4 regions of the Alicyclobacillus fodiniaquatilis genome follow, and region 1 is predicted to be linked to each of the others. Evidence: riboswitches for the same ligand, from Rfam matches in the RefSeq annotation. Region 1 holds a riboswitch; each other region holds the start of a gene.
What was found. A riboswitch is a leader RNA that binds a small molecule or an ion and turns the genes downstream of it on or off. The one in region 1 is predicted to bind cyclic di-GMP.

Region 1 (7,413 bases):
CCCATACTCCGTAGCAGGTGGCGGATATCCATTGCCGTTCGGATCCCATACAGGTACATCTCCATCATTCACCACCGTATCGGGTAGCAACGAAAACGTCTGCGTCCACCTATTCGATTCTCCATCCGGGTTCGCCAACTGACATGTCACGTTCGCGCGGCTTGGCATGTCATGTGGAGAACCGGTCCATTTCAGTCGAAAGGCAACACCTCCCCCCACTCGTACATAGACAGCCGGGTAACGAGTCGGATCGCCATAGGTGGGCAACGCCTGATTCCCGCCATCCGTGGACCCATCCGAATTGGCATCTGCATTATGTTGTGAGACTCCTGGATTCGTTGGAGACCAGATATCCCCCGGTTGGCCTGGATCGTAAAAAAGTCCGGTGATTTGGAGGTTGCTTACGTTCAGTGGATAATCGTGATGGTATGTCACCGGATCGTCCTGCCACTTATATTCCATGCACCCGTTGCTGTTCGTGGTCGTTTGCAGTTGCCAATTTGTATCCGTCCAGGTAAGCATCTGCCCGCCGGTTCCGTCCGGAGACCAGTTGTACGAAAGCACTTCATTTGCAGGCTTTGATGGAATCGTTGGAGCCGGGCATGTGGGTCCACTCGGTTGTGACGGCTGCGTCGGCGGAGAACCAGGTGAAGACGACGCTTGGTTCACGGTGAAATCCACTGTAGCCGTGGTGGCAGATCGATTGAACCAGTCTTTCACATCCAACTCGATCACATAATGACCGGGACTTAGATTCGTCGTATGGATTTCATTCGGTTGCGAACTGCCACCATCCGTCGTTTCAACAAACGACGGAGGAAACGAGGTGGTTCCCCCTCCTTGCACCTCGACCATCGGTTGACCACTCGGACCGGTCAATGTTTCCCCGTTGTATGGAGCCTTCCCCTGCAAGGCGTTTTCGTTAAAGCACTTGGCGGTGACATCCTCTCCATTCGCGTTCTTCACGGTAATCCATTCGAAGTGGTACTTGGTGTGATAGGCTTCGACAGATACATGGTTGGCAAACTGGATTGGCGTTCCCTGTTGCACGCTGTTCGGTCCGACGATGGTGATCTGAGCTTTTGGCGGATCGGTCGCATATACGGGTTCATCAAACCAGTCCCCATTGGTTTCAGGCGCAAACGCGGCACCGCTTTCGGCGACAATTTGGGAGATATTTGATACAGGGAAAGTCTGTCCGGCACTGTCCACAAATGTGGTGTTCCAAAGGCGTGCCTCGACATACGAAGGATCGCCCTTCAGTGCAGCGATCCATTGTGAGATGGTCGATTGTCCAATCATTTTGTAGCCATTATTTTCGGTGACCGGTACGCCATCGTGACTCACGTGGTCAAAGCCCCAGATGCCACCGAGCGTATCGTTTCCGTTGTAGATGGGAATTCCGTCCGTGCCGTATTTATAGAGATCACCACGATCTTGAATCAGCATGAGAGATGTATCATTCGTCTGTTGGATTAAAAATGATGTCCCTCCTTGAATTTGTCCATTCGGAATAATCGTCCCCGCTGTTCCCGAAGGATTATCCGTTCGACTGATATACGCAAACGCCACACTCGGAGTCATCACAAGAACAGAAAAGATAGAAACAATTGAAATACTGGCCTGAATACAGCGTCTGTTCCATCGATTCATCAGTCGACTTCCTTTCATTTTGAGTGAACACAGATCAAAAAGGAAAGCTGCTACACCCGATGGGTAGGCTTTCCTTGTTGTTTTATTCGATTGTTTCCGAAGCTGAAGAACGATAATCCCGTATGTCACCCTTTCCAAACTGGCTGGCCACTACTGTCTGTGATTTGTGGGATTGCAGCGCTTGAAGATGGAATCAAATCCGTCTGGACAAATGTAATATCGTGGTTGGGGAAAATCTCGCTGATGCCCAATTCCGCATGTTGTTCGGTCTGTACCCACACCTCGCTGGCATTTGTTTCTGTTCCCCCGTTTCCCGGATCTCGTGAATCGAATCCATAGAAACCAGTTGCTTGATGCCAAGTTCCCCCTTGATCCAAGCTGTATTCCGTATGATTCCCTGATGGGTTATACAAGGAGCCACAGGTGATTTCCATTTTGTTTTGATCCGACAGCCACGGAAGAACGAACGTTAGCTTACCGTTTCCTTGGACTGAAAAAGTGATCTGATCCGCAAGTGAAAATGTATTCGCTTGCCCCGAGGAGGCCATGGCTGCAGTGACGTCTGGATTGTGAGCAAACGCAACCTTGGCGTCATACGGCTGAAACCATAGACGGTACGTGCCGTTCGAATTCTCTGAATATCCGTGATAGAGCGCAGAGAGATTGGACATCAACTGCGTTTCGCTTGCGTTCGTTAAAATACCCGTTCCAACACCCTGATTCAATTCCACCGCGTTCGCCCAGGCGACCGTGTTCCCCCCGGCGTTCCATGTGATGTCACTGTCTGGGATGCCCACATACAACTGATACGCATGATCTACCGTCTCCACATTCACAGCGTCTGTCGAACCAAAATGACTTCCACTGTCCGCCGTGAAGTATCCTTTTTGAATCACCGCATTCACGTATGGCCAGTCCGCTGCACTCACATCATCATATGGATTTGAACCCGATGTATCCGGTGACATGTGCAAGGTATTCACAAAGTCTTTGACCACCTGTAGCTTGGTTGCATGGGGCGTGGATTCTTCTGTGGTCATTGACCATGATGTTCCGTCCCAGGTGGACGTGATCCCGACTCGCTTCAGTGCTTGCATCAAGTACCAAATTGGAATATACGAGGTCATCTTGTGCCCGCTCGAGTCCCGATAAGCATATCGCGGAGCGTATTCAACGGGCGTTCCATTGATTTCAATCGACACATCAGATGAATTTGTCGATTTCTTTGGAGGGTTCGACCAATCAACCGGCATACTGCTTGGCAGAGTCAAATTCCAGTCATGTCCGTTCCATGTACTATGGATACTCAGGTTCGTCAACGTCCCAAACAGATACCAAATCGGCAGCCAGCTTGTCGGTTCCGATTTGACGCTCTCCCGCCGAACGAGATGCACCGGATTGGACTCGTCTTTCCCATTCAACACCAATTGGGTGGGAGCCGTGTACACCGTCTGAATCATCTTTGCATGGACGGCTGGTACATAGCCAGATATACATACTACCATCGTCGAAAGTAGGATTCTGCTTGATTTCTTCATGTCGTTCATCCTCCTTCTCGCGCTTATCAAGAACCTATCATAGAAAAACACCGCATGAGTGCCACCAGCGTGCCAACCGATTGACGATGATTTACCTGTTGACCCCGAGACGGGTTTGTCACGGTCCTGGCACCCACCACTTATTCATAGGAACTATACTCCACTCTACCGGGGGTCTATATGGAAGAGATTCACTCCCTGCAATGGTGAAGTCAAGTACTTCATGGGTCGTCCACCGCAGCGTTCTCAACCCTGCATTTCACCAAGGAGGCTTGTTCGGATGAATCTGTTTTCACCTGAATTATCAAGACAACGCGTATGTGAGCGCCAAAACTCGGATGGTACAAGGAGCGTGACATTCAAAGAAAATGACGTCACCATCACCGTGACGTTCAATCATCCAACCCCCGATGCTATCCATCGTTTTACACACTCGCTTCACACGATTCTGCGCCATCAACTGGATGAAGAGACATCTGGCGGCCGCTAAACGGCCGCTCCCCTATCTCGATGCAGGACTCCATTCCGGATCCGTCGTCTCCCAAATCAGCGCAAACTCGCCGCCCAGTACTTCAAACAGCCGATGAAGCACGGCCATGCGCAATCGGAAAAAGGCTCTGCGGGATATATACATCTCTTCCCAAACGATGGTGTTATTTTTCTGTTCAAAGTACTTCAGCCGGACCAGCGTCATCTCCTCATCCGTGAGGACAGCCAACGCATTGTCGATCAGTCCAATCCAAAACAGCAAGGGTCGAATATGTTCTTCTTCCAGAATCCATCGCCTTTCCACCGCGTCGTACGTGGGATCACTGGTTTCTCCCTGCGGGAAGGAGGGCACGGTGCTGAACCATCCCACTCTTGGGTAGTCGTTCAATTGCGCTTGCAAATTCTTGACTCGACGTTTCCAGGATGGATAGGCATACAACCATGTTTCAATCTGCCGCATTCGCGGATCCATCATTCCTGATCCACCCACTTCGTCTGACGGACACGCCCCTTCACCCGACGATACGCGTCATGACGCATCATGTTCTCATAAGCCCGCCGATCCTGTGGGTAGGGCTGACTACCGTCTGGATGACGTTGTTGATCAGATTCGGGGCGTGTCGGACGTTTTTCATCAAGCACGATGTATCGCCTCCGCTTTCTCCTGTTTACTTTTGTTAACATCAACAAGATAAAAAAGCGCGTCAAACGGCTTGTCCAACACCAGACAAAATTGTTGCGCCGCGTGCGGGCTCGGATTGCGGTGCCCTCGTTCCAGCTGACTCACGTAGGCAATGCTGTATTGAGTTAATCGAGCCAGTTCTCTTTGAGACAAGCCTTTCAGAATACGTGCGCGGGTGAATGCTTCCGGGTACACTCGAATTGGTCCAGATACCTTTGCCATCATTCCGCCTCCCTGCACAATTGTGGTAAGCCCATCATAATCCGCCTGTTTCGGAACGAGCAATCACATCTTTGATTACTTTTGCTAACTTTTTCATTGCGCACCTGCTCAACGGATGGTATCATCGGCTCAGAATCAGGGGACAGGATGGATGTATATGGACGAGGCGTTCGGAGCCTGGTTGCGCAGACAGCGCAAAGAAAAAAAACTCACCATACGTGAAGTGGCGAAACGCGCCAACCTCACGCCAGGTTACATCTCCTTGCTAGAGAACGGGAAACGAAAGCCAAAGGCCAGCACATTGGCCCCCCTATCCCAAGCCCTTGGTATCCCCTATGGGGACATCCTCCAAATGGCTGGCTACTTAGACGATCAGATGCTCCTCTTTTCCCATCGCTTGCATACGACCCGCATCGCGCGCGCCATGAGTATTTCCGATTTGGCCACACCATGTCACCTGTCTGCCCGAACCATTGAACGCTGGGAATCCGGCATCGGTTCACTCCCTGTTCGCGCCACGTTAGAACGTCTCGCAGACGCGTTAAAGGTATCTCCTGACTACCTGCTTGGAGCACCCGATTGGCAGTCTATCGATTTGGGCACATTGCTGAATCAAGAACACGTTTCGTACAATGGCGTTCCTTTGTCGGAAGAACAACGGACCTTTGTTCGTGATTTTATTCATCGGGCGCTCCAGTTGTCCTCTCCTGTTCCGAAACCACCCGAACCGGATAAGTGATATGCAATCTTCCCCGACACCCATGTTTTTGACGGGGATACAATACATAACCACGATTCCGAAAGGTCTTTAAACATCGCGGCTTGTTTGGCTCATCTTCGAGGGCCATGCGAATCTTTCGAATATAGACATATAATTCATCCCGATGCACCATGACCTGCTTCCCCCACAGACGGCGAATCAGCTCTTCAACGGTTAACACGCTGCCCATGTGATCCGCCATATACCGCAGCAATCGAAAGGTCATCGGGGTCAAATAGACCGTCTGTCCGTCTTTTATCAATACAGCGCCATCCAGATCGAGGTAGCAGTCATTGCCCAAACCAATCCGGCTTTCTCCATCCATCACGACTTCCCCCCATGCATGAAGCAGCCCATGAAAGCAAGATGACCGGCATAGGGAGTGACGTTTCGCGAAACGGCAACTGGCTGACAATAGGTTATACTTCAACCCGTAGTCCCTATAGCTTTGCGTCCCCCGCTTTCACAGGGTTTGCCCCTATTCGTTTCATCCATTGTTCTCAGACTCATTCAACCCTTTCCCCTTGGCTTCTCTCATCCGTTCTTGGGTACACGCGCCCGAATCGCCTGACTCGGCCACTCGATCCTGCGTTCTTGAGCGGAATAGCGCTGGCAAACGAATCGACCACGTTCCATCAGTTCTTCAATCAGCGCCTCCCTGGCCTTCCAGGGGAGTGGAGCCAGTTCTTCGCCAAACCAGCCGACGCCACGAATGAAGTGCTGCACGACGTGCTCTGCATGTTGAAAGGCTAACACCGACGATGACACGAATGTTTCAACGTGTTCCAATCCGGCGTTCTCGAAATCTTTGGGCGCATCGTCTGGATGAAGCAAATAATCCTTGGGCTGCTCTTCTCTCATTGCCGCCAACGTAAAGATGGGTTCGAACCACTCTCGAAAGAATGGCGCAGTGAACGTCATCTTCAAGGGATGCCAACTGGCGATGACGCCGCCCGGACGCACCACCCGCTTCATCTCACGGAGCGCCTGTGGACGGTCAGTCAAATGGAAATACCCCACCCCGAGCGCCATGTCAAAGCGTTCCTCTTGCACAGGCAACTGTTCTGCCTTGCCTCGACGGAATTCCACCCAAGAGACATGTGCCTGATACTGCTTTCTCCGCGCCCGCGCCAGCATCCCCGTCGACGGATCGACCGCCACCACAAAACCAGTCGGCCCCACTCGCTCAGCCAATCCAGCCGCAAATGTCACGACCCCATCGGCGCATCCCAGTTCCAGTACACGCTGGCCAGGTTGCACGGCAGCCCAAGTCAAGAACGTCTGGCGCTGTTCCATCGCGTACGGCCAAATCTCCTGATCCATCTGATCATAGTTGTGGAACTGACTAAATTGAGAGACACGCAATGTTTCGAGACGATGTCGAAAATATCCCGCTCTCTGTAAAGCGTCCGTCGCTGCACGCAACACCCGACATCCTTCATCCGTCAATCGGACAAAGCGATGTTCTCCCCGTTTTTGCAGTTCGATATTTCCCAACACGCTGGCGAACAAAACCTCTTCTCCCAGGCTGTAAGCCACCCAGGGTCGATGCCATAGCCCGAGCACATAATCCCGTTCCGGAATTTCGCCAAAGTGCCGGAGGGCATTCAGGTTCTCCCAACAAGTTTCTAACATGTAGAGTTGCATCAAAGTGGCAAATCCATGGTCATCGACAAACTGTTCGACCCGTCGCATCGCTTCATGCGCGATCGATTCCGTGACATCTAGCTCACCGGTCTGCTGATGCGCCAAATAGACGGCTGTCGATGCCGCCGTCTCGTATACGGCAATTTGCGCCATCCGTTCCGGCGCGGGCAGGTCTCCGAGCACGCGCCCCCGTTCGACTTCCGTCCAATGGATCAGTGCGCACTCACGAGAACGCTCCCCCAGAAGCTCGTGAATATCGAGTTCGAAACGTTCTACCCCCACGCCTTCCAGCCACGGACTGATGACCAACCCTGATCTCCAGAGCGTTTGAAACGATTCGGTCAAATCAGGGTAGATATACACCGCCCTCTCCCCTTCCTGCATGGTGGATATTGTCTATTATAATTCTACACAAGATTCCC
Region 2 (7,413 bases), on a different contig from region 1:
GCATACTTCGCCATCTCGCGCAAAACCGGTATGGCGGTTTCCTGCGACCACAATTTGAAACGGATGTTGGGGTCAAATGACACCCGAATCCCTTGTGCTTTCGCCCTTTGCAAGATGGTAAGCACCGTCTGGCGATTCAAGTCACTAAGCGCAGGTGTAATCCCCGTCACGTGTAAAAATCCGATCTCTTTAAAATCAGCCAAGGGAACATCTGCTACCGCCAACTGGCTGACCGCCGAATGATTCCGATAATACTGCACATTCGTGCCATAAAGTTCCGAACGTTCCTTAAAAAACACCGCAGTCGGGCGATCGCGATCGAACTGGACATGCTGGACATCCACGCCTTCGCCGCGAAGCGTTTTCACGATATACCGACCAAAGCCATCGTCGCCTAATTTGCTGATCCAGGCGACCTGATGCCCCAAGCGCGCAAGCGCAACCGCAACATTGCCCTCTGCGCCAGCCATGCGTTTCGTAAAGTTTGTCGCTTGTTCAAGTGAAGAGCTGTCCGGCGTGAACAGCACCATGCTTTCGCCAAATGTGACCACTTCCAACAGACATGCACACTCCCGTCGTGAAAATAAAGTCAAGACCTTTGCTTGCGCCATCCTCTGCGATCACGCCTGTGTTTCCATATAAGAAACGTTGTTTCTCCTATTTCTATGCGTTACTATAAAACAGTTGAAAACGATTGACAATGGCATCCGGCGTGATCGAAAACTAGCATGCTTTATCACACTGGGATGCGAACGTTGACGGCAAGGGATGGAGCGTGGCTGATATGAAGCAAGCGCAAACCAATGCACCTTATGGGACGGCCATTCTCAAAGGTGTGGACATCATCAAATACATCGCAGACCAGCCGCATGCCAAAGGAGTCAGTGAAATTGCGCGCGACTTAGGGATGAACCGGTCGACTGTCTATAAACTACTGGACACTTTGCAACAGGTCGGCTTTGTGCACAAATCTGAGCGGAATGCGACGTACACGCTCGGCGCTGGTCTCGTGCGCCTTGCGCATCAGGCGCTGAACCAGTTGGATATCCGAACCTTCGCGCAAAACGCCTTGGCAGAATTGAATCACGCAACTCAGGAGACCATTCATCTGGGGATACTGGACGAAGACATGGTGGTTTATGTGGCCAAACTGGAAAGTAAGCAAACGGTCCGCATGCATTCGCGCGTTGGCAACACATCGCCGTTGTACTGCACTGGCATCGGTAAAGCCATCCTTTCAACTTGGAGTGAAGAACGGTTGGACGCGTATTTTGCGCGCACCAAACTGCACAAATACACGGCGCATACAGTGACAGATGAAATGGCATTGCGGCAGATGTTGCAGCAAATCGCGCAACAAGGCTATGCCATGGACGATTGTGAGCACGAGGCCGAGGTGCGGTGCATGGCTGCTCCGCTCTACAAAAACAATGTCCTGTATGGCGCGTTCAGTGTCACCGCCCCAGTCTATCGTTTCGATGACGACACCGCAGCACGCTATATTCCCTTGGTCAAGGCATGCCAAAAGGACATCCTGGCGAAACTCCCCTGAACTTCAGCCACAGGCACAGCGAGCGAACTTAACGAATACGCGATCTCGCTTGCAAAAAATAGGATAAGGCGACACCGAGTGAATCAATCACCATGTCGTACAGACGTCCATCGCGCATGAAATACAATTGAAAAATTTCAGTTGTGATGGCAAACAGCACGGTCACAATCGCCGCTGCATTGCGACGGCGAAACAGTTTGACCAACAGGGCATCCATGATCAAGAAACCGCTGAAATGACCGATTTTTTGGATCAACCAAAACGGGTGCAACGGATGAAGATCCAATTTCAGCAATGATTTGAAGTGGGGGTGCGGCTGGAAGTGAAAACCACTGATGTGCAAAGTGAATGGATCAAGTGAACAAGTGAAATAAAACAACACAAAAGCCCAGGCAACCACAAAAAACACACGCTGCTGCACTGGGAACCACCCCCGCTCAAGCTATCTTTACAAGACTGTATGAAGCGACTTGCCTCCATAAGATGACGAGCATCAGATGGCACCCTGCATGAAATATGATCATTCTACCACAACTTGCTAGACAAGCTTACTTGCCGCCGCTAAAATGAAGGCGTCACACACATACGAACGAAGCAAAAATTCTGAAAAGGGATGACGCAAAGCGATAGGGGCTCATTCAGTTTCCTGATATGCCAGCTAGTTGCCGTATTTATACCTCCGTTATGTCGTGTGCAAATAGGAGAGGTGTGTCACACAATGGTATATGTATGGATTGCATGTGCTTTTATCGTCTGTGGAAGTGCTTGCCTGTTAGCAATTGCCCTATGTGTAGTCGCCAAAAAAAATGACTCGGACGGTAAAGCGGACATGTAAAAATCGCCAGGCCCTGTAAAGCACGCGCCAGCAGGATGGTGTTTTGACCGAGACTTCAGTTGATTTTGCAATCCCATTTTCCAACATATTCAATCCTATTGCTACTGACTTCTATGTAAAGTGATACTTGCGCGCTCTTTTGCACCCCAAAATTCATAAATTTCACTCCATATTCCTTGCAGGATATTGGGTATTCATGTCGAATTTTGGGGATTAGCTGTGTCCAAAGTGACGAAGGGGTGTGTCAGATTTTGAGCATTCGCAATCGCGGTCGCAAGCCGATTGCACAAACCAACACGAGATCTCCAATTACAGAATCATATAGAAATGTAAGGACAAACATTCAATTTGCGAGTGTGGCTGATACCACAAAGGTGATACTGATTACTAGTACAGTTCCGAGCGAGGGCAAGACATCGACCTCAAGTAATTTAGCAATTGTATCAGCCCAAGCGGGGAAACGTGTTTTACTGATAGATGCAGATATGCGTAAGCCGCAGATTCACCAGGCCTTTCAAATTTCCAATCTAGCTGGCTTGACCAGCTTATTAATTAAGGAACATACTTTTGCAGAGGCTGTCATTGAATCTGAAACGCCAGGGTTGTTTATTCTGCCGAGTGGTCCGATTCCGCCGAACCCCTCTGAGATTTTATCCAGCCAACTATTTAGCGACTTCATCGAACAATGCCAAACAGAGTTTGATTTGGTTATCATCGACACGCCGCCTGTGCTGACCGTGACGGACGCTTTGGTGGCGAACCGAGTAGCCGATGGCGTGCTATTTGTCATTGATTCACAAAGAACGAACAGAGTGCACGTAAAAAAAGCCGTCCATGCATTACAACAGATAGATGCACGCATTTTAGGGGTAGTACTCAACCGAATGAAACGCTCAAAAGGCGATTTGTATTATTATCAATATTACGCTTCAAACGCCAATTAGCGTTTTGATTCGAGAAGGGGCAGAACATGGAAGAGATAGAACTAAGACAATATTGGGTGATTATTCGCAGGCGTTGGATTATGGTGGTAGCCATACCGCTCATCGCTATGATTATTAGCGCCATTTTTTCATTTTATATTATCCAACCGCAATATGTAGCCAGTACCACTTTGTTGGTCAACCAAGAACTCACCGACAATGAAGGTCTGCAATTGTCGAATATCCAAGCCAATCAAGCTTTAGTAAACACGTACAGCGCCATCATCGAAAGCAGTACAGTCGAAAGTACTGTGATTCAACAGCTTAATTTGCCCTACAGCACTGGGCAATTAAATTCGATGATTTCCGTCTCGTCACCGACTCAATCGCAGGTCATTGATTTATCGGTATACGGGCCAAATCAAGCTCAGGCAGCCCAAATTGCCAACGCGCTGGCGACTGCTTTTCAAAGCAAAGCGCAAAAACTGATGAACGTGCAAAACATACAAATTGTAGATAAGGCCGCTCCCGCAGCTTATCCAAGCCCAGTGTCGCCAAACAAAAAGTTGAATATCGCCATTGCACTGATTCTCGGTTTGCTGGTCAGTATCGGTTTGGCGTTCTTAATGGAATATCTTGATAATCGGCTGCGCAAAGAAGAAGATGTTGAACGATATTTGAATTTGCCAGTCTTGGGCACCATCCCTGACTATACCATCGAAAACAAGTAGGGTATTTTGCAAGGACGTTCATTTACATACAAAGACCCGTAGGACAAGCGCCTGACGGGTCTTTGTATGTAAAAAACAATACAGAGTGGATGATTGTTTTTTCAAAATATTAAACAGAAATTCAACGCGTTTTACGTCCATGGGCTGGGTGACTAGCATCCCATCTCTCGCGGTTCTGCTCAAGCACCACAGCAATTTCAGCGTCAAAGGTGCTATCCGCCTCCCCTATCAAACGGAATTTCCGCTTGTTTCCATGGCAGTAAGGACAACTCCTGTACCGTTCATAAGACGCCGTATCAGCTCCACATTCATCACAAAAATAATAATAGACTCTTTTTGTTTCCATAACCCTTTTCTCCCCTAATAAAGATTTTGATATACGCGCGTATTTTTTATTTGGCACATACCATTTAATCCTATTGTACAGTCAGGTGAGTTGTTTTACTATAATGAATTGCATCAAGAATCTGCCCGAAATCATTTTGAAACTGACTCGTTGCACACCCATCATGATACAATTTATTTAGGTAGCGTGGCTTCTTAGTAAATACAATACTTTCTAGGATGATTTTATGACTCATATCATTACAGATATTCATGCACACGTGCTCCCAGGTGTGGACGATGGTCCCGAGGACCTCACGGCGACGCAGGCACTTTTGGCGACATTCCATTCAACCGGTGTTCATCGAGTTTTTTGCACATCCCATTATCACAGTCCTTATTTTGATGTGAAACAAAGTGATTTAGAACAAGGATTTTCAGCTGTTACACAAGCGCGCTCCAGTCATTCTTTAGAATTGGCATTAGGTGCGGAAAATCGCATCTCTGCTGAGTTCATTGCCGATATTCAAGCAGGAACGGTTCATACATTGGGATCGACAAATTATGTATTGGTTGAATTTGAGACGCCAAAAATCACTTCACAAGCACTGGACATCGTCTACGAACTGATCGTTCGCGGTTATCGTCCAATCATGGCGCACCCTGAGCGCAACTTGGCGTTGCAGCGAAAACCAGCGCTCGCTGATACCTTACTGGACGCCGGACTCCTTTTGCAAGCGACGGCCGTTTGCTTTCAACAAGCGGAAAAACATGCACATCAATCTGCCAAATTGGCTTGGTCGCTCTTGCGCCAGGGCAAAATCAGCGTCATCGCGTCAGACGCGCACAACACCACTAGCCGCCCACCGGATTTGATGACTGCTTATGACAACATATCACTTCAACTTGGCAGCAGTGTGGCCGAGGAACTGATGTCGAACGCCAACGCAATATGGAACAATGAAATGTGTGAGCAAGTGAAAATAGAGGGCAAGGGCGCAAAACGGACAACGCGTTTATTCCGCCGTTCCTGACAGGTCAATCCTGTAGTGAGGATGGCCCCCATTGGAGCATGGCCGCGGAAAACGAAGAATATGGCCCTGCTCCACGCCCATAGATGCCATGAGGACTGAAATCATTGGTTTCCATAGAGAATCGTCGCGTTTTAAGCGCTCGTCATGGATTTTTTTGCGCAGCTGCTTCCATCGCCGCAAGCTCAGCCGGCGTAAAATGGGATAGAATTTCTTCCTTGATTTCATTTTTCTGCTGCGATGAAAGCGAGCTACGCTTTGCATACATCGCTGAGTAATGGACAATTTCCGCAGCCGTAAAGTGACTCATTGCATATTGAACAACCTGTGCCCGACTCGTAAACTGCGGGGTGGATGCAGATGACGAAGCAGTTGAAGATTCTGTCCCTGTTCCACGAGTTGACGAAGATTGCGTCCCGCCATGCGCCTGGTCCGTTGCCTGCGTCTGTATGCCCGTGGATTTTGTCGATCCACTCTCGTTTCCTTCGCCAGTTGCGGTAACGCTGCCAGTTGTATCCACCGATTTCCCCGTACTTGGCACATCTTGGCCACCGCTCTTTTGATACTGCTGAATCAACTGATTGATTTCTTGATTGGTTGATTGACCTTTCGGCTGACTCAACAGTGCCACAACTTGATTGCCCACTGCTTGTTTGACCCGATGCTCTGCATACCATCCTCCCCCACCAATCACACAGAGGATGACCACGCCCAGCCCGATCCATTTCTTCACAAAACAATATCCTTTCTAAAATAAACAAATCCGCTTTACAATGCTGTATCGTCGCATACATTGCACCTGCGCATCGATGCTGCCCCTGCCAGAAAGCGAGAGAAGCACGCCTCTCCCGCTTATGAACGACGATACATTTGACACCATTGTAAAGATGATTTGCCCTACCCTGAAAACATTTCGGCACCTTGGTGCTGCGTCAATAGGTCATTTGAAGCTCAACCTAGCGCAATTGCTATTTTTCTACCAATATTCTATCACATGCACATCGCCATTCAGGAGAATTGACTGCTGATTTGCTTCAAAAATCCAGCAGATTTTTTCATCTCCTGCACAGTGTCTTGCCAACCGCATTCCACCGACACCGGACCAACATAACCGATATCGTTTAAAATTTGAAAAAATTCCTGATATGGATATGTCCCACTGCCCGGATACAGCCGTTTTGTGTCCGCCACATGCACATAACCAATATGTTCTCTAGTCTGATACAAATCTGACAGCGGTTCAGCCTCCTCCATCAAGTGGTAGAGATCGGCAAGGATTCTGATTTTGTCATGGTTCACCCGTTGGGTGTAGCGATAAGCCTCTGTCGCGCTCGTAATCAGATTGGTCTCCTTTTGATTTAAAAACTCCACGTTCACCTGTATCGAGTACGTGTCCGCCATTTCGCTCAGCACTTGAATGAATGCGACTACTTGATCTTCAGCCTGCCCACGAGCAAACCCCTCCGGCACTTTGCGCGCACCACCGGATCCAAACGAAACATTCTTCCCGCCCAATTCAGCCATGCGGCAAAAGACAATATCGAGATAAGCGCGCAACGCATCAAGCCGCACTTCAGGCCCAACCACGGGCATGGCCCCCGGCAGCAGCACATTAAAACTTTGAATCGGCACCTGGTGCGCCAGCAGTTTCTGCCGTTCGATCCGCCACACTGCCTCTGGTTCATCAGGTAATGTCACACCGCATTTCAGTTCGGCAAAATCAAACCCACTCGTGAGGACATGTGGCAAATACGCAGCATCAATACAACATCCAAATTCCATTCTAAAATCCTCCTCGTATGAGATGTTCACCGGCATCACCACGTTTTCTTGCGGTTTTTAGAAGTAGCCGAGTGATCTCTACAGATTATCACATTTTAAATCATATATAATATATACGCCATTGCCATTTCTTTGTTTTATCAAAAATTGAAGATCGATCCGTTTTGCTGATGCCTACATCTAGTCTTTGATTGGCCTGTACATCCCTAAATAAAAGGGTGTTCTCTATCTCCAG
Region 3 (7,413 bases), on a different contig from region 1:
GGTTTAGAGTTTGAATTTGGACAGTTCTCGTTGCAACTTGTTCGCAATGCCTGACAGTTGACTTGAATCATCATGCAGTGATTTTAACAGATCAGATAATGTCAGCGTCATATCCGTGGTGGCCTCTGTTCGCTTCTTAATTAGATTCCTGATGCGCTCCATCTCATCAAGTAATCCCCCGTTGTCATGTTGAGCATGATTCGCCAACTCAGATTCAACGCGCTCCAAGAAATACAGTACATCATCCGTCGCCGCTCTTCCCTCTGTCGTTTCTTGCATGGACATCGTATACATCTGCTCGACTGATTTGCCGGTGTCGGCTTCCAACATAATTGAAAGGCGTTGCGTCTTTGTAGCTTGTTCGCCAGTGTCCTTTAACACCGCCTGTAAAGTTTCAACCATGCGGTTCGCGCTTTCTGACAACTCACTTAACTCCCCGCCATTCTTCACTTCGCTCCTGGCTGTAAAATCTTTGGTCTCCAACCGCTTAATTTGCGCTTTAATTATCTGAATGTTTTCATAGATCCGATTAAAATATCTCACCGTGATCATAAAGAGTGCAATCAATCCGATAAGCCCTAAAACAATAAGAATGACTGAAAGACGATAAATCGATTGACTCAATTTATCATAGTTCAAAGCCACATACAGAACTTGCCCATTCTGAATCGGGATGAACATTTTATAGACCTTGTGTCCATCTTCTCGGTTGGTATAAGTGATTTTCTCCGGATTAGTGGACATTTGCTTGAGCGTCTTGATGTCCTGTGCGTCCTTATATGTAAAATGACCATAAACCACCTGTTTTTGCGGCGGATATATTTTAGTCTGCAAGCTTGGGTCCGCAAATACTTTCGGATTCAACACGGCCATCTCTTCTATGTCCGGATTGGATTGCTCCATCTTGTCGATCCAGACATTTGTCCCCACACTTTTGGTAAACTGATAAATTTCATTTGCCTGAATATATGGATCAATGATATAGGAACTTCCTGGCGCATGATAATACGCATACTTGAAGAAAGTCGGTTTATCTTTATGTGAGGCCGATTGTGCGATGGGCAGCACAACGAGATTCGGCACCGAATACGTCGCACCAGGCATATTCACTTTTTCTCCATGAAGTAAGGCTTCCCCCACTGGCAAATAGCCAACTTTCTTAAAGCTGAATCCCATCTCAGCGGGATCCGTAGACTGTACGCCGACGATGTCGCCGCCGTGCTGCGCAAATAGCGTGATACCCGACAGTCCCAATTGATCACAGATGTTCTTCAATTCATTCTCAGAAATATCAGCCAACGACTGCCCTTCCAGCAGAGAAGCAATCTGCTTACTCGATTGGGCCATTCTCAGATCGATTTGGTGTTCAATGGCATCGGAGGCCGAATTGGTTTCCGATATTTGGGCCTGAATCCCCTTGGAGACCAAATTCGCCTGATCATTAATTTCAAGATGAATGTGTTGGTTCATGAAATACAATTCGATCACGCCGGACAATAACCCAATGATAAGCAGCACCGACAGTGTGCTTCGCAAAAAATATCGGCGCAATGAGACACCAGATTTGAACATCCTACAAAACCCCCCGTGCTTGTCTAGTTGTCCATATACCACTGAATTGCTATCTCTCTGATTTCTCTGAGCTTGTAATTGCAACAATGCATCTCGTCTTCATATTCAATCAAGCGCTTGCCCGCAGGCAGTATGTCGTACAGGTGATATATATCCGAGCGCTTCACCATCCGATCCCGACCGCCGTGAAAAAGAAATACCGGATTGCGATAACGCAATTGCTCGAAATCAGGAAACGGATCTTTGTCATCACCGTGTATACAATCCATGCGCACGTTAAAGTAATCCGGCATCGACATCTGTTGTCTATCAAATGCAGGACTCACCGCCACAGCTTTCGCCACGTTGGGATGACAACTGGCGTAGACCACCCAGGAAGCGCCAAAACTGGTGCCGAAAATAAATACAGGTAGCCGAGGGAACTGTTCCAACGTATATTCGATAAGCGCATCCACAAATTGTCGCCAGTTTTCAACTGTCGCTTTTAACCCGTTCATCACGTAGGTTTCTCCCTGCCCTGGTCCGTCAAAACTCACCGTCACAAAGTGGGCATTAAGAAAATCTCTTTCATAGACAAACAATTCTTCCTTTGAAGAGTCGATGGGGTTGATGATGATAACGCACCCCTTCGGGCTCTGCGGCACGCGCACACGCCCCAGACACGTGTTGTTGTCCACTTGGATGGATACATACCTCGTCTCGACGGCGGATAGGTCATCTGCTTGCTGAAAGGCCTGCCGGCTCAAAGCAAATAAGCGCTCCTTTTGTCCACATCGCTCCGGAAATATCCACTGCCCAAGGTTATAAAACAGTGCCGCTGTGCGATACGCCAATTCGGCCTCTTCAAATGATTTCCCCCGCCGCAGCTCCTCCGCCAGACTGATTTTTTGTTCGGCCATACGACTCCAGTTTCCTACCCACGCTTCCAGGTCAGTCAGACGAGGTCGGATATCCGAAAGTTCGTTGGCATCGACCCCATGAACGAGCCATCGCTCCCAAAATCCGTCGATGAGCAATGCAGTCCGAATGGACTTATCAATTGCCCCACTGATTCTGTCACCCATCATCTTCCTCATTCCTTACCCTGGCTCTTGTTAAAAATAAGAATCACCGTTGATCCCTGTGGACTTGTCGACAATAGGACTTGATCGCTCATCTTCATCATTAAAGTGAATCCTTGTCCCAGAGATTTCTTGGTGGAGTAACCGGCAAGCAAGGTGGCATTCGGCAGATCATCCATCGAAAAACCGGGTCCTTTATCCTGAATGATGGCCCGTATACTCTGCCCGTCCTCAACCAAGGTCATTTTTCCATATTCAGCATGTTTTAAGATATTGGTAACTGCTTCACTGATGACCAACAACCGACTCATGATGAGTGATGGATTGGGCTCCAACGCTGAAAATACCTGATTCGCATGCTCGCGACATTTGGTAATATCAGTCCGTTCCTTTATCTCCATCTCAAGGTAAATGTTTCCCATCAAGTATTGCTGGACTTCTTGGTCAGTAATGAGCAGGAATTTCTTTTGCGATGCCGCATAGATGACGTCGCGATACACTTGCCAAACTCTTTGATCCCATCCATCCCCCATCGTGTCCGAAGGAGCGTATGCACCAACATCATTCTGCCGTGTGGCATTTTGGGATTTAGCATCTTGTGACAAATCTCTATGATATTCCTCCGCCACCCTCGTCAAACACGTCTCCAGCCGCGATGTCAGCATCATGTCCGAAACTTGTTCGATCACATTCCCATCTGACGGCCCTTGATGAACCAAATGCTCCGCAAAATATAAAATGGTATCAAATTCGCTCTCTTGTTTGTCGCCAAACGGGTATGAAAAAGCCGTATAAAACAATAAATCCATTTCTTCGGCGTCTAATGGGAGAAGTTGCCCAATACGTCTTGCTATCCAGCCAATCACCGCTTTTTCCTGTGCTTCATGCCTAGTTAAATAAGCAGGGAGCGGCGGGAGCACGGCCAGTGTTTCATTGTTCTTGAGCGGCGGACGAAACATTTTATCAAAAAAATGCTTCACAACATTCAGTTCCCTTCTACAAGATACCTAAAGGAGGCATGATGGTAATTTCGTCAACAAACGCTCCCACATGGGCAGATAATAAATAGACGATGTGCTCTGCCAGCGTCGGTAACGGAATCATCGACGTCAAATCCGGTTTAGGTTCAATTTCATCCCAAAACGGACTATTTACAGCTCCCGGCAAAACAGATGTGACTTGAACCCCGCTTCTTCTAAGTTCCACCTGTAAAACGCGAGAAAGTCCCAGCACACCGAACTTCGACGCCGAATACCCTCCACCGCCAGGCAATGCAGTGGATCCGGCGATAGAAACGATGTTTACGATATGACCAGACTGATTTTGCGCCATGTGATTGCCAAAATACTTACAGCATAGAAACGTCCCTTTTAGATTGACCGCAATCATGTGGTCGAAGTCTTCAGAGGACAAATCCAGGACATGCGCAAAAGTTCCAGTTCCCGCACTGTTGACGAGCGCATCTACCCTATCGAATCGCTTGATGGCCTCATCACAAAATTGATGGACGGACACCTCGTTCGCCACATCAAGCGGGACAGCCAACGCCTGCCCTCCTGCTGTTTCAACTTGCTGCGCCAACTGGTCTAATTCGCCCTCATTCCGACTGCCGAGGATGACGTTTGCCCCTAGCGCCCCCAACAACAAAGCCGTTTCCCGTCCAATTCCCCGACTGGCGCCCGTAATTGCGAAGGTTCGTCCCTTACATGAATCAAACTGCATCGTCGTAATCCTCATCTGCTGAGCCGCAGTATTCAAAGTAATTTTTTTCCGTCTCCCAGAGTCCAATCTTATATATATTTGGCACATGTTCATAAAGGAGATTCCAAATGACCATCGCAACCATCTCGGAAGTCGGATTTGAATCTTTAAATTCATCCACATCCAAATTCAAGTGTTTATGATCAAATCGATTCAAGACGATACGCTCAACCACTGCGTCCAACTCTGCTAAATTTACAATCATCCCCGTGACTGGATTGATTTTGCCCCTGACTGTCACCTCCAGCCGATAGTTATGACCATGCCCATTCGGATTGTTGCATTTTCCAAAGATCTTGATATTCTCTTCATCGGACAATCGGTCGCTGTGCAGTCGGTGTGCTGCACTGAAATGGTATTTTCTCGTCAACTGAATCATTGAACCAAGCTCCTTTTCCGAATATAAGAAGGGATTCTCATGCAAGCGAACCTTATATAACTCGCAATCAGGAAATGCCTTGTCCAATGATTCCCAAATATATGACACTAGGTTTTCAGTGGTCGGCATGTGGTTTTGGAAATAGTCGTTTTCGCGATTCAAGAACTTCCCATCGATTTTGGCGCTGATAAACTTTTTCGCGATTCTATCGACATCCACGATGTTCACCACAATCCCCGATTGCGCATTTAGTTCTCCACGCACCGTTACTTCCAGCGCGTAATCGTGACCATGTCCGTTTAGGTTGCTACAGGCGCCGAATACTCGGCGATTTTCCTCGTCGCTCCATGTATTGACCCAATACATATGGGCAGCGGAAAACTCGATCCGTCGGGAAATATAAATCATGCTGTTCCCACCTTCCTCAATTTCGAACGAGGGCCTGTTCAAATTCGCGGACCAACGAATCACGCTCGGCAAAGCTCCCCTGTTTCACAGTTGTCACCGTTCGACTGCCAGGTTTTTTCACACCGCGCGCGCACATGCACAAGTGCGTGCCCTCCAATGTCACAATCACGCCTCGCGGTTTGAGCACATTCATCACTGCGGTTGCAATCTGCTGTGTCATACGTTCCTGCACCTGTGGACGTTTGGAGACAAGCTCAACCAATCGAGCAAATTTGCTCAATCCAACCACACGCCCATCCGGGATATAACCAATGTGGGCCTTTCCATAGAAAGGAATGAGATGGTGCTCACAAAACGTGTAGTAATCAATGTCTTTGACGACGACCATGCCCTCATACACTTCTTCAAAAGTGGTCGTCAGTGCAGTTTCGGGCTCTATCCCAACGCCCGAAAATACTTCGGCGTACATCTTCGCGACACGTTTTGGCGTTTCCAGCAACCCTTCACGTTCCGGATTTTCACCGATCAACGCAAGGATTGAACGAATGTTTTCTATTAGCGCTTCTTGCTGACTCATTATCGTTGACAATATCCATCTCTCCCACCCAATGTAAAAAATCCACCCCGGAAAGGTGGATTGACTCCGTCCCTTTTCGGCAACCCGGCTGCCATAGCGTGTGCTTTAGGCCCGTGGCTTTGTGTCCCCGCCTTTCAACGGGTTTACGATTGAACAAAAGGTCTATATTTATTTAGCTCAAAATTGATTTAGCTTAGAATATCTTCCAAACCGATGATGGCAAACACCTCTTGAATTTCATCGCTGACGTGTAAAAGTTCGTAATCTACGCCTTGACGCCCAAACAAATGAAGTGAGTTCACAATCGAACCAATGCCCGTGGAATCAATAAAATCAACACCTGTAAAATCAATGTAAACTTTTCGCACATTCTGGAACTCAATTTTGGACATTTCATCTTCGAAAATATCCACGCCGTTCATATCCAAGGCGCCCACCAACATCAGTTTTATCGTTTCGTCTTCCAAATTCGTCCGAAGTTCAAACATCCCGCTATTCTCCTTTTTACCTTAGGATCAAATCACCGTGATCATCGACCCTGATACGCACATCCATCTCTTCATTGATCAGCTTTTTGGCTAGCTTCGATATCTTAATCACCGTATCCGTACCTATCGTATCCGCTTGAATGTATCCTTCATCATTGGTTAGCCAAACCTCTGTCCTGCTCCCGCTATTCGATCCAATCTCCTTTGCCTCTATGAAATTGCCCGCTTGCACGCGCCCGCCTCGCAAAATGCCCTGGACTTGAAACCCACCCTTGCAATAGATGTCAGAACCATAGCAAAAGCGCTCGACGTTCACATCCCAAGCCGACTTGATGGTGCTGTTGGTCAAGCTCTGCACTCGAATATTCATCTTCTTATTCGCATCTTGCTCGATGGAAACGATAATCGTGCCCATGTACTCAACAAGTGACTCCAGTTGAATCAATTTAGATACCAAAGGATGAAAATAGCAGAAGCTCTTCTCCAAAAAATCCATGATCTTATGCACATCAGGGTCAAAGCTTTGTCGTTCATTCTTGATTGGACGGCTCAATTCACGAATGCGGACGGGCAAATCTTTGAACTTCACCTCTGTCAACAATTTCAACAGCGGCTGCAATCCTTTTTTGGCGATATCCCCCTTCGTGAACGCCTGATTTGCCTCAAGTTGCTTTAGCGCCGTGATCACGCCGATGAGATCCCTGTGAATCAAACGAAAACTCGGAAGCATATTGTCCCAAAACAAATTTGCGTGACCACAAATGATGTCTGCGCCAATCACAGGCCCTTGTATGACCGTGTCCCCTCGTGTTCTGATGGTGGCTTTTGCCACAGCGCCCGTCACATGCAAATTACCGCCAACTTCAACCGTCATTCCTTCTTCGATATTGCCCAACACGTAAACATCCCCATGAAAACGAATGTTTCCTGTCTGGATGTTCACATTTCCGTTGTGTACAAGTTGCGGCAATATGCTGAAGTGCATCGTATGATTCGCGCGTCTTTGGATCCGCACCCGCCCTGAAGCAGTGGCAACCACTTTTTGCTCCCCGCGCAGCGCCGTACCTTCCTCAGCCACAATGGTGAGATCCCTCACTTTAGCAACTGGGATTTCTTGATTAAAAACGTCTCTCCCGTTCACTCCGGGTGTAGCGGGAGTGGCTTGTC
Region 4 (7,413 bases), on a different contig from region 1:
TCGGGTCCAGAACGTCTGTTGGTTATCGGCGTGTTGTGCGACGGTGTCGGCACCTTGGTGTTTACGTCTGCGCACAGCTTTGGCTGGCTGCTGGTAGGACGGGCCATCGTTGGGCTCGGCGATTCTCTGATCTGGGTGAACATTGTATTGATTCTCGCCAAATGGTTTGCCAAGGGCCGGTTTGCGGTTGTGTTGGCAATGGTCAATACGGCTGGCAATCTGGGGGCGCTGGTGACAAGCATCCCATTGGCGGCCTGGATTGCGGTCGCGGGCTGGCACATACCCTTTATGGTCATTGGCATCCTGCTGGTGGCTGCGGGCGTCGTCGATTTTATCGTTCTGATTGGCGCAAGACCAGCGCGTGCGGCCGCTGTTGCACAAGCGGGCAGTGTGCGCGTTGAACGAGTGCCCATTGGACAGATGTTGGCCGATGTCGTCCGGAGTAGGCTGGCTTGGACGACATTCTGCTGTCACTTCGGCGCGATGGGCACGTATCTGTCGATGGTAAGTCTCTGGGTCGTCCCGTATTTTATGGATGTCTACCGCTTGCCACGGGCAGAGGCTGCATGGTTCACACTGACTTCGTTCATTGGGGCGCTCGTGGCGAGTCCGCTGATGGGATGGTTGAGCGAGAGGATACACGATAGGCGTCGGCCATATATCGTGACACAGACGCTGTCCACCATCGCCTGGTTGGCGATTGTCCTCTGGCGGGGGGAGCCACCGCTGTTTGTGGCAGGTCTCATCATGTTCATTGTCGGTTTTGGCTGTGGCAGCACCTTGTTGACATTTGCGGTCATTCGCGACCAAGTTCCGGCAGAGCGTTCTGGGGTGGCTTCCGGTTTTGCGAACACAGGTGGATTTCTGAGCGCCGTGCTGTTGCCGGTGTTGTTTGGCGCTATCATCGATGCCGCTGGCGGCGCGACCGGGGCGAATTTTGCAGCGGCGCGTCATGCGTACACCATCGCGTTTGTCCTGCCAGCCGGGTTTTCCATCGTCGGGGTGGTCGGCAGCTTGCTGTTGCCACAGGGGTTGCGTGAGCGGAACGGTGACGTGGAAAAGATGGACGGGATGGCGCCGCAGACTTCATCGTAAGGCGCGATTGATGTTGTTTTGGATACCATGTTTGACCGCTGCAGACGATGCTCTGCCGCGGTCTATTTTCATGTGGTGAGGTGCCGGATCGGCCAGGACTTGGGATATCCATTGACGAATCTGTTTTAAACAAGTATCGAGTGATGTGAGGGATGGATGATGAAAGCACTGGTTTACGAAGGGCCACGGCAGATGAATTTGCGCGACGTCGAAGTGCCGTCGCTGGAGCGCACGGATGTTTTGGTGGAAGTTGCTTGTTCCGGCATCTGTGGTTCAGAGTTGAGTGGATACCTCGGGCAAAACTCGTTGCGGGTCCCTCCGGTGATCTTTGGGCACGAGTTTGCTGGTACGGTGACGGAAGTGGGAGATGGGGTGACGAGGTTCAAAGTGGGGGATAGAGTCACTGCCAATCCACTCGCGACTTGCGGGGCGTGTCGCTATTGCAAAGGCGGTAGACAGCAACTGTGCGCCAACCGCAGACTGTTGAGCGCATCATTACCTGGCAGCAATGCGCAATATGTAAAAGTGAATGAGCGCTTCGTCTATGCGTTGCCTCCATCGTTGACGTTTGAACAAGGCGCTTTGACCGAGCCGGTTGCATGCGCTGTGCGGGCCGTGGAATCTGCCGGTGTTTCACCGAATCATACCGTGCTGGTGATGGGCATGGGGCCGATTGGGCAATTGATTCTTCAGGTTCTCCGCCTCCATGGCGTAAATCAGGTCATGGTTGCAGATACAAATCCGCTTCGTCTAGAACAGGCGAGACGTCTCGGCGCATATGCTGTGAATCCATCAGAGCAGGATATCCTTGCTGAGCTGCAGGCGTTTTCTGATGGCATGGGCGTTGATGCTGCATTTGATGCAGTTGGCAACAACATCACGCGTGAATGCTGTATATCTGCTGTCACTTCAGGGGGCGCTGTCGTGTTTACTGGGTTGCACGAAGCTGTGTCAAATCTGCCCATCAACGACATGATACGCAAGGAAATTCGCACCATGGGCGCGTTTGCCTACAGCACTTTGAATTTCGAACTCGCGCTCCGTTATCTTTCCGAGGGCCGCGTGGGTTTTCAAGGGGGTGTTGTAAGCGCTCCCCTAAGTGAAGGGGAACAATGGTTCAAACGGTTGCTTGGACAGGCAGGAGAAGTCACGAAAGTGTTGCTTCGGCCACAAGATTGAGAAAGAGTTTCGCCAGTCCAATCTCAAGCGAAGGAGGACCATACCCATGGGTGCCGACAGCGCGTTTCATACCGATTTGACAGATGATTTGCACACATTGACGAAAGACAGTGTACGTCCCGTGCTAAGTCTTTTGACATACCGATCTAACTTGAGTGTATTCAATTCCTGCAAAATGGAATCAGCGGTAAGCGGAACGAGATATTCCGCCAGTGCGGTTTTCATGGCACCCTTATCCATGTGTATTCTTCGTTAGCAGTTGGACAGGACTACCTGCACCTCTCGTTCTAAGGCGTTTTTTCATGTCTATAGGTGACAGCAAATCGAATACGCCAAACATTGGACGGCATGTTTCGACGACGAACACGCTTGACAAACTCAAAATTTATTTATGCAATGCTAGTGATGCAACATATAAAGATGGGTATTCGTCCGAGGATCTATGTATTCTAGTGGCAAAATTCAATCCAGAGATAATATTTTCGTGAGAGATCGGTTATCATTTAACCGATCTCTCAAAATTTTGAAAGGGGGTAATTTATGAATAGGGGACGTTCCATCATTCTTATTGTTTTCGGTGTATTATTATTGTGTTTGGCTGTGCATTATTTCGACCGATTAACCATGGTTAACAAGAAAGCTGCGGTAGAAAGCATGAGTAGTTTTTCATCGTATTTATCCATCGCTATTGATGATGAAAATTACTCGATAAAGCATCCCAACGATATACAAAGTCGCAAGGATGTAGCGACTGAAATCGACAAAGCAGATATTACGATGGGAGCGGCTGAACCTTTATTTAACTATTATGGCGTGAATAATGTAAGCAGCGTTCATAGTATCATGCTGTACTTACTTGAATATAATAATGTACATAACAAGACTGTGGTTCAATACTTAGATGATGTTTCGCCAGAAGTAAAGCAATTCATTCAGAAGCGGAATCCAACGATAAACGATATCAAGCAGCTAATAAATCAACTTTCATCTGCATATGCCAAAGTGAAGATTTAAGCAAGGTTTAGGTTTCTTTTGTTTCGCAAGTAGAAAGTGCAGAGACAATTGCGGCCAATTTGTGCATGGTACTGCCAAATCATTGACGGTAGATTAAGATGAAACCGTCGAAAGCGCATTGCGCAATCGGAAACTCTCTTTCGTAAAGGCGAGAATGTGCGCGTGGTGTACTAATCTGTCGAGCAATACTGCAGTTAGGCATGTGTCCCCAAACACTGAATTCCGCTAGAGCATCTTAGAATCGTTTAAATGCTAGGAAATTCGTCCCATGTACGACGATCAAGTAAACGCCCAGTACGATGCTTCTGCACACCGCCCCATTGTTTAAAAAAGAACCGTATGTGATGAGAGATACATAAATCTCGAATCTCACGTGGCCAACATGGAGCTATAGGGCGCGACCTTGGTCCGGATTCCCCACCTACGATAACCCAATATATTTCTGAAAAGTCTAACGTTTGTTCCAAGCCAGATGTTCGGTTTCTAATTGAGAAAAAGTGATAGTTCAGCTATCCGTTCTGGGCGCTTTGTGAGAACTTGAAAGGTATGTTGTTGGGCTTTATTCATGGTGGAGAATACCTACTGAATGTAATCGCCGGGCACATCTTTATGAAACAAGTTTGACATACTATTCACGAAAATTTTCTTTGGATTCTTCCAGCGGAGCGGTAGTTCAAGCAAATCATGTTGAAGGGTTAACGAAAAACCACTCGCTCCTGCATCTCTCACTGACTTTGGTACATCCCGTGGTCGGGTTCCAGGCAGCATTTGACGATTTTTTTATTGTTTACAAGCATCGCCCCAGTTCCGATGGCATTCCGATATTGAGTGAAGTCAATTGGTGTACCATCAAGGGTTTCAACGCCAACTTTGTGAAAAATAATACGAGATTCTAGGTCGTCAGAGATTGTCTTTGAAGTTAAACGAGGAAATACTTGAAGTAGGATCTTTAAGCTAGCGTACTGGTCATTTCGCCGATAGTATAAATTCTGTGTTTGAGATGACATAGCGGTTAAATACCGTCACAAGAAACAAAGCGAGGGCGTAGTATGGTTTGATAGGCATGTTTTTGCATGTTCAAAGTCGCGGCAGGGAGAATTTTGTGTGGAGGGAAGATGGAATCTGCCACATGCGGCGCCAACGCGGTGACCCGGACAGGAGTTGCGAAATCGACGACGAATAATGAGTACAGGAAATGCCGAGGAGGTAAGATGAAATGGGCTTTTTTGATTCGCTTCGCCGCGCAGCGGAAGGCATCAGCCAAGATGGTCAATACAATGAAGACCATGAGTGCGCGCGCTGCCATATCACCATGCAGTATCATGGCGCGCACGCGATTCGCACAGGTGGATTGAGTCGTGGGGCAGGGCTGGTCACTGATCTGTTGTTTGGCGGTCGGGACGAAGAATTCCTCAATACCGCAATGGAGCGCAATGTGGCCGTTCATGTGTTCGTTTGTCGGCAGTGTGGATCTATCGACTTCGTGAATGATCCCAATCATGGATTCTAGATAATAGGCAGCTTCGCACGGGAAAACGACGCTTTATCTACAGCGCCATGATTCACCAGTTCTGGCGCCTGCTCGAAGTAGATAAACACTCGCTAGAACTTGTTGATATGACAGCAGCCTGGTCGCCAATGTGGGACGGGGCTGTTGTGCATCTTGCCGTCTTGGTAATCCCTTGCGCGTTTGGCGTACGTTCAGGCTAGCCGGATCGGCAAGATATCTAGTTCAGTTGAGTCTCTCCGCGGCTGGATAAATAATTCCAGAGTGTTTGAACCGACTTGGAAGCAGAATCAGCTTCCCATTTTCCGATTTCCTGATAGGCGATAGCAAGTTTGCGCGCCACTTCCGGCTGTGCCGCTTGAGGCACACTGCTCTCGCGCGCCGTTGCGCCGCGATATCCACCAGGACTAAATAAATAGTTTACGGCTTTGTCGATCCGCCGCGTATCCACGGACCCATCTTCATTTCGATAGGGCATTTTCCATGTCGATTTCGCGCGCAGATCTCCAATGTAGGCAAAACAGGAGTAGTGCAGTTTGACGCCATGATGTGTTTTGTATTCTGATAAATTCATATCGACAGCCGCGACTTCATTCGGGGAGATGGGCAATGCGCGCATCACGTCTTTTGGCAACTTAGACAAGCCATAGTGAGAGAAGAAAAACAGGTTTTCGTGTGGTTCATCTTCATCGATACATAATTCGATTTTGAGGCGTATTTCATTTCCAGCGCGTTCACCTAACACTAGACGCACTCCGTCAAACGCGGCGATGTATTGAACCCGATGACGTTCGGCGTACGTGCAGGCTTGCAGGAGTGCAGCGTCCAACGCTTCTTGTTTGTGAAAGACGTCCCAATCCTTCGTCTCAATGACCATCAATTTCACGCCGCGATACAAAAGGAGAAAGTCTGCGTGGTCCGGTTCACGGTCAATTTGATCCGGTTCATATCCCAAGACATCTGATAAAAGTCGTTCCAACACGGCTCGAACGTCCCGTTCATTCAACGCTAATACACCATTATTGTAACGAGACGTCTACTTTTGTACAAATTATCTAGAAATATTATTCATTTGTAAAGTGGTGCCTCTCCTGTATTTTCTAGCGATATCTTTGAACATGTGGAGGATTGTGTCTCATTTTGTCGAATGAAATGGTGTCGTGTTAAGGATTCAGTGATGAAAGACAGTATATGACTGTATCTTCTTGCCTCACAGATCCTCTGCCTCGATGTTTTCAATTGTGGAATGCTCAAATCACAGTGGAGATTTACGCAAGGAAGACAATTTATAAATCGTCATTTGGCAAATCAGTGGAAACGCTGAGACGCAAAGCTACGGGTCTAAGGACATTGTCTACGATCGCCGGGTTGCTACCAAATACAATTCTGGTAAAGCAACCTCATTGATTAGGGGTTGCTTTTATTTATGTGCCCCGAGGGAATTGTGAAACGGCAATCTCATTTTCTGTACAGATTTAAAGAGGGTTGGTTAGTGAGTTGCACGGGGGGGTTAGGCACTTGAGTTTGTCGGTAAAGATAAAAAATCGTTCTGCAGATTCGATAGTCATCGAAATGGTCGGTGAAGTGGATTTTTCAACAGTTGATGAGGTTTTGGTGCAGATTGCACAGCATCGTGATCAAACCATATCACTGGATTTTAGCGGGGTTCATTTTATCGATTCTACAGGCATCGGACTTCTATTGCGCTCTGTAATGGAACTGAGGGAAGACGGGGGCAACATTACGGTCGAAACCATTCCACCTTATATTATGGAAATATTAGATGAGATGGGTATCTCTGATATTCTGCATGGCTTGAATGGAGGATAGCCATTGAGAACGAACGAACTGCAGCACCAGTTTGAGAAGTATCTGGAATCGATAGAACACTCATCAGACGAAGTAAAGGCGGCTGAGACGATTCAAAAAATGCTGTTAGATGATGAGATTCCAGCTTGCAGTGAACTGTCGTGCTTGGGTCTGTCTATTCCGGCTTATCGTCTGAGTGGTGATTATTACGATTTTATCTATGATGAGCGCAATGGACGGTACTGGATATTGATTGGCGATGTGATGGGAAAAGGGATCCCTGCTTCACTATTGATGGTGATGGTGCGGTCTACAGTGCGCATTCTGACTAATTTTAGTCGAACACCTAGTGAACTGGTGTGGCAATTGAATAACTCGCTGCAGAAAGATATGACGCGCCTCCACGCTTTTTCCACGTTATTCTGCGGTGTGTTCCATGTCGGATCTGGGGAGTTCACTTATACTTCCGCTGGACATCCCAATCCAATTTTAATGCGGGCAAATGAGGAAAGGTCGATAAAACTAGAGGCGAAGGGAACCGTCATCGGTCTGTTAAAGAATCGGCAATATCGAGATTTTACGGTGCCTTTTTCAACAGGGGACGTGTTGGTTTTATGTACCGACGGCGTTCTTGAGGCGATGGACACCAACAAGAACCAATACGGATACCACAACTTGAAGCAAGCGATTGAAGAAAAAAAAGGCCAAAGTTTGCTGGAGTTAATCCAACATATTACAGATGATGTGCGATGTTTCTCGCGGTCATATAGGAGAGATGACGTCACCATCGTCGCTGTTCGCCGAATGTG

Region 2: another riboswitch for cyclic di-GMP. It lies ahead of ACFSB2_RS05660 (CpsD/CapB family tyrosine-protein kinase); the one in region 1 lies ahead of ACFSB2_RS08860 (winged helix-turn-helix domain-containing protein).
Region 3: another riboswitch for cyclic di-GMP. It lies ahead of folE (GTP cyclohydrolase I FolE); the one in region 1 lies ahead of ACFSB2_RS08860 (winged helix-turn-helix domain-containing protein).
Region 4: another riboswitch for cyclic di-GMP. It lies ahead of ACFSB2_RS18070 (STAS domain-containing protein); the one in region 1 lies ahead of ACFSB2_RS08860 (winged helix-turn-helix domain-containing protein).

The regions. Positions count from the first base shown of each region.
Region 1 covers NZ_JBHUCX010000021.1:61,453-68,865, reverse strand. Annotated here, with positions in the region: gene ACFSB2_RS08895 (hypothetical protein) at 1-1,653, opposite strand, end outside; gene ACFSB2_RS08890 (hypothetical protein) at 1,779-3,191, opposite strand; gene ACFSB2_RS08885 (hypothetical protein) at 3,472-3,681, shown strand; gene ACFSB2_RS08880 (hypothetical protein) at 3,694-4,155, opposite strand; gene ACFSB2_RS08875 (hypothetical protein) at 4,152-4,322, opposite strand; gene ACFSB2_RS08870 (helix-turn-helix domain-containing protein) at 4,315-4,584, opposite strand; gene ACFSB2_RS08865 (helix-turn-helix domain-containing protein) at 4,736-5,323, shown strand; gene ACFSB2_RS08860 (winged helix-turn-helix domain-containing protein) at 5,262-5,669, opposite strand; cyclic di-GMP riboswitch class I at 5,741-5,831, opposite strand; gene ACFSB2_RS08855 (methyltransferase domain-containing protein) at 5,879-7,354, opposite strand.
Region 2 covers NZ_JBHUCX010000018.1:36,282-43,694, reverse strand. Annotated here, with positions in the region: gene ACFSB2_RS05675 (sugar kinase) at 1-551, opposite strand, end outside; gene ACFSB2_RS05670 (IclR family transcriptional regulator) at 785-1,552, shown strand; gene ACFSB2_RS05665 (VanZ family protein) at 1,581-1,973, opposite strand; cyclic di-GMP riboswitch class I at 2,136-2,222, shown strand; gene ACFSB2_RS05660 (CpsD/CapB family tyrosine-protein kinase) at 2,639-3,331, shown strand; gene ACFSB2_RS05655 (YveK family protein) at 3,358-4,041, shown strand; gene ACFSB2_RS05650 (tyrosine-protein phosphatase) at 4,614-5,399, shown strand; gene ACFSB2_RS05645 (hypothetical protein) at 5,542-6,129, opposite strand; gene ACFSB2_RS05640 (sugar phosphate isomerase/epimerase family protein) at 6,405-7,178, opposite strand.
Region 3 covers NZ_JBHUCX010000073.1:39,545-46,957, reverse strand. Annotated here, with positions in the region: gene ACFSB2_RS18115 (HAMP domain-containing protein) at 4-1,572, opposite strand; gene ACFSB2_RS18110 (alpha/beta hydrolase) at 1,596-2,636, opposite strand; gene ACFSB2_RS18105 (ATP-binding protein) at 2,645-3,613, opposite strand; gene ACFSB2_RS18100 (SDR family oxidoreductase) at 3,630-4,355, opposite strand; gene ACFSB2_RS18095 (6-carboxytetrahydropterin synthase) at 4,345-5,181, opposite strand; gene folE (GTP cyclohydrolase I FolE) at 5,198-5,758, opposite strand; cyclic di-GMP riboswitch class I at 5,834-5,916, opposite strand; gene ACFSB2_RS18085 (STAS domain-containing protein) at 5,947-6,246, opposite strand; gene ACFSB2_RS18080 (flagellar assembly protein A) at 6,263-7,413, opposite strand, start outside.
Region 4 covers NZ_JBHUCX010000073.1:31,251-38,663, forward strand. Annotated here, with positions in the region: gene ACFSB2_RS18025 (MFS transporter) at 1-1,095, shown strand, start outside; gene ACFSB2_RS18030 (zinc-dependent alcohol dehydrogenase) at 1,255-2,274, shown strand; gene ACFSB2_RS18035 (hypothetical protein) at 2,341-2,514, opposite strand; gene ACFSB2_RS18040 (hypothetical protein) at 2,815-3,288, shown strand; partial or broken gene ACFSB2_RS18045 (ATP-binding protein) at 3,382-3,498, opposite strand; gene ACFSB2_RS18050 (DUF5131 family protein) at 3,534-3,755, opposite strand; gene ACFSB2_RS18055 (DUF5131 family protein) at 3,868-4,056, opposite strand; gene ACFSB2_RS18060 (hypothetical protein) at 4,505-4,798, shown strand; gene ACFSB2_RS18065 (hypothetical protein) at 5,016-5,801, opposite strand; cyclic di-GMP riboswitch class I at 6,088-6,171, shown strand; gene ACFSB2_RS18070 (STAS domain-containing protein) at 6,314-6,625, shown strand; gene ACFSB2_RS18075 (PP2C family protein-serine/threonine phosphatase) at 6,629-7,413, shown strand, end outside.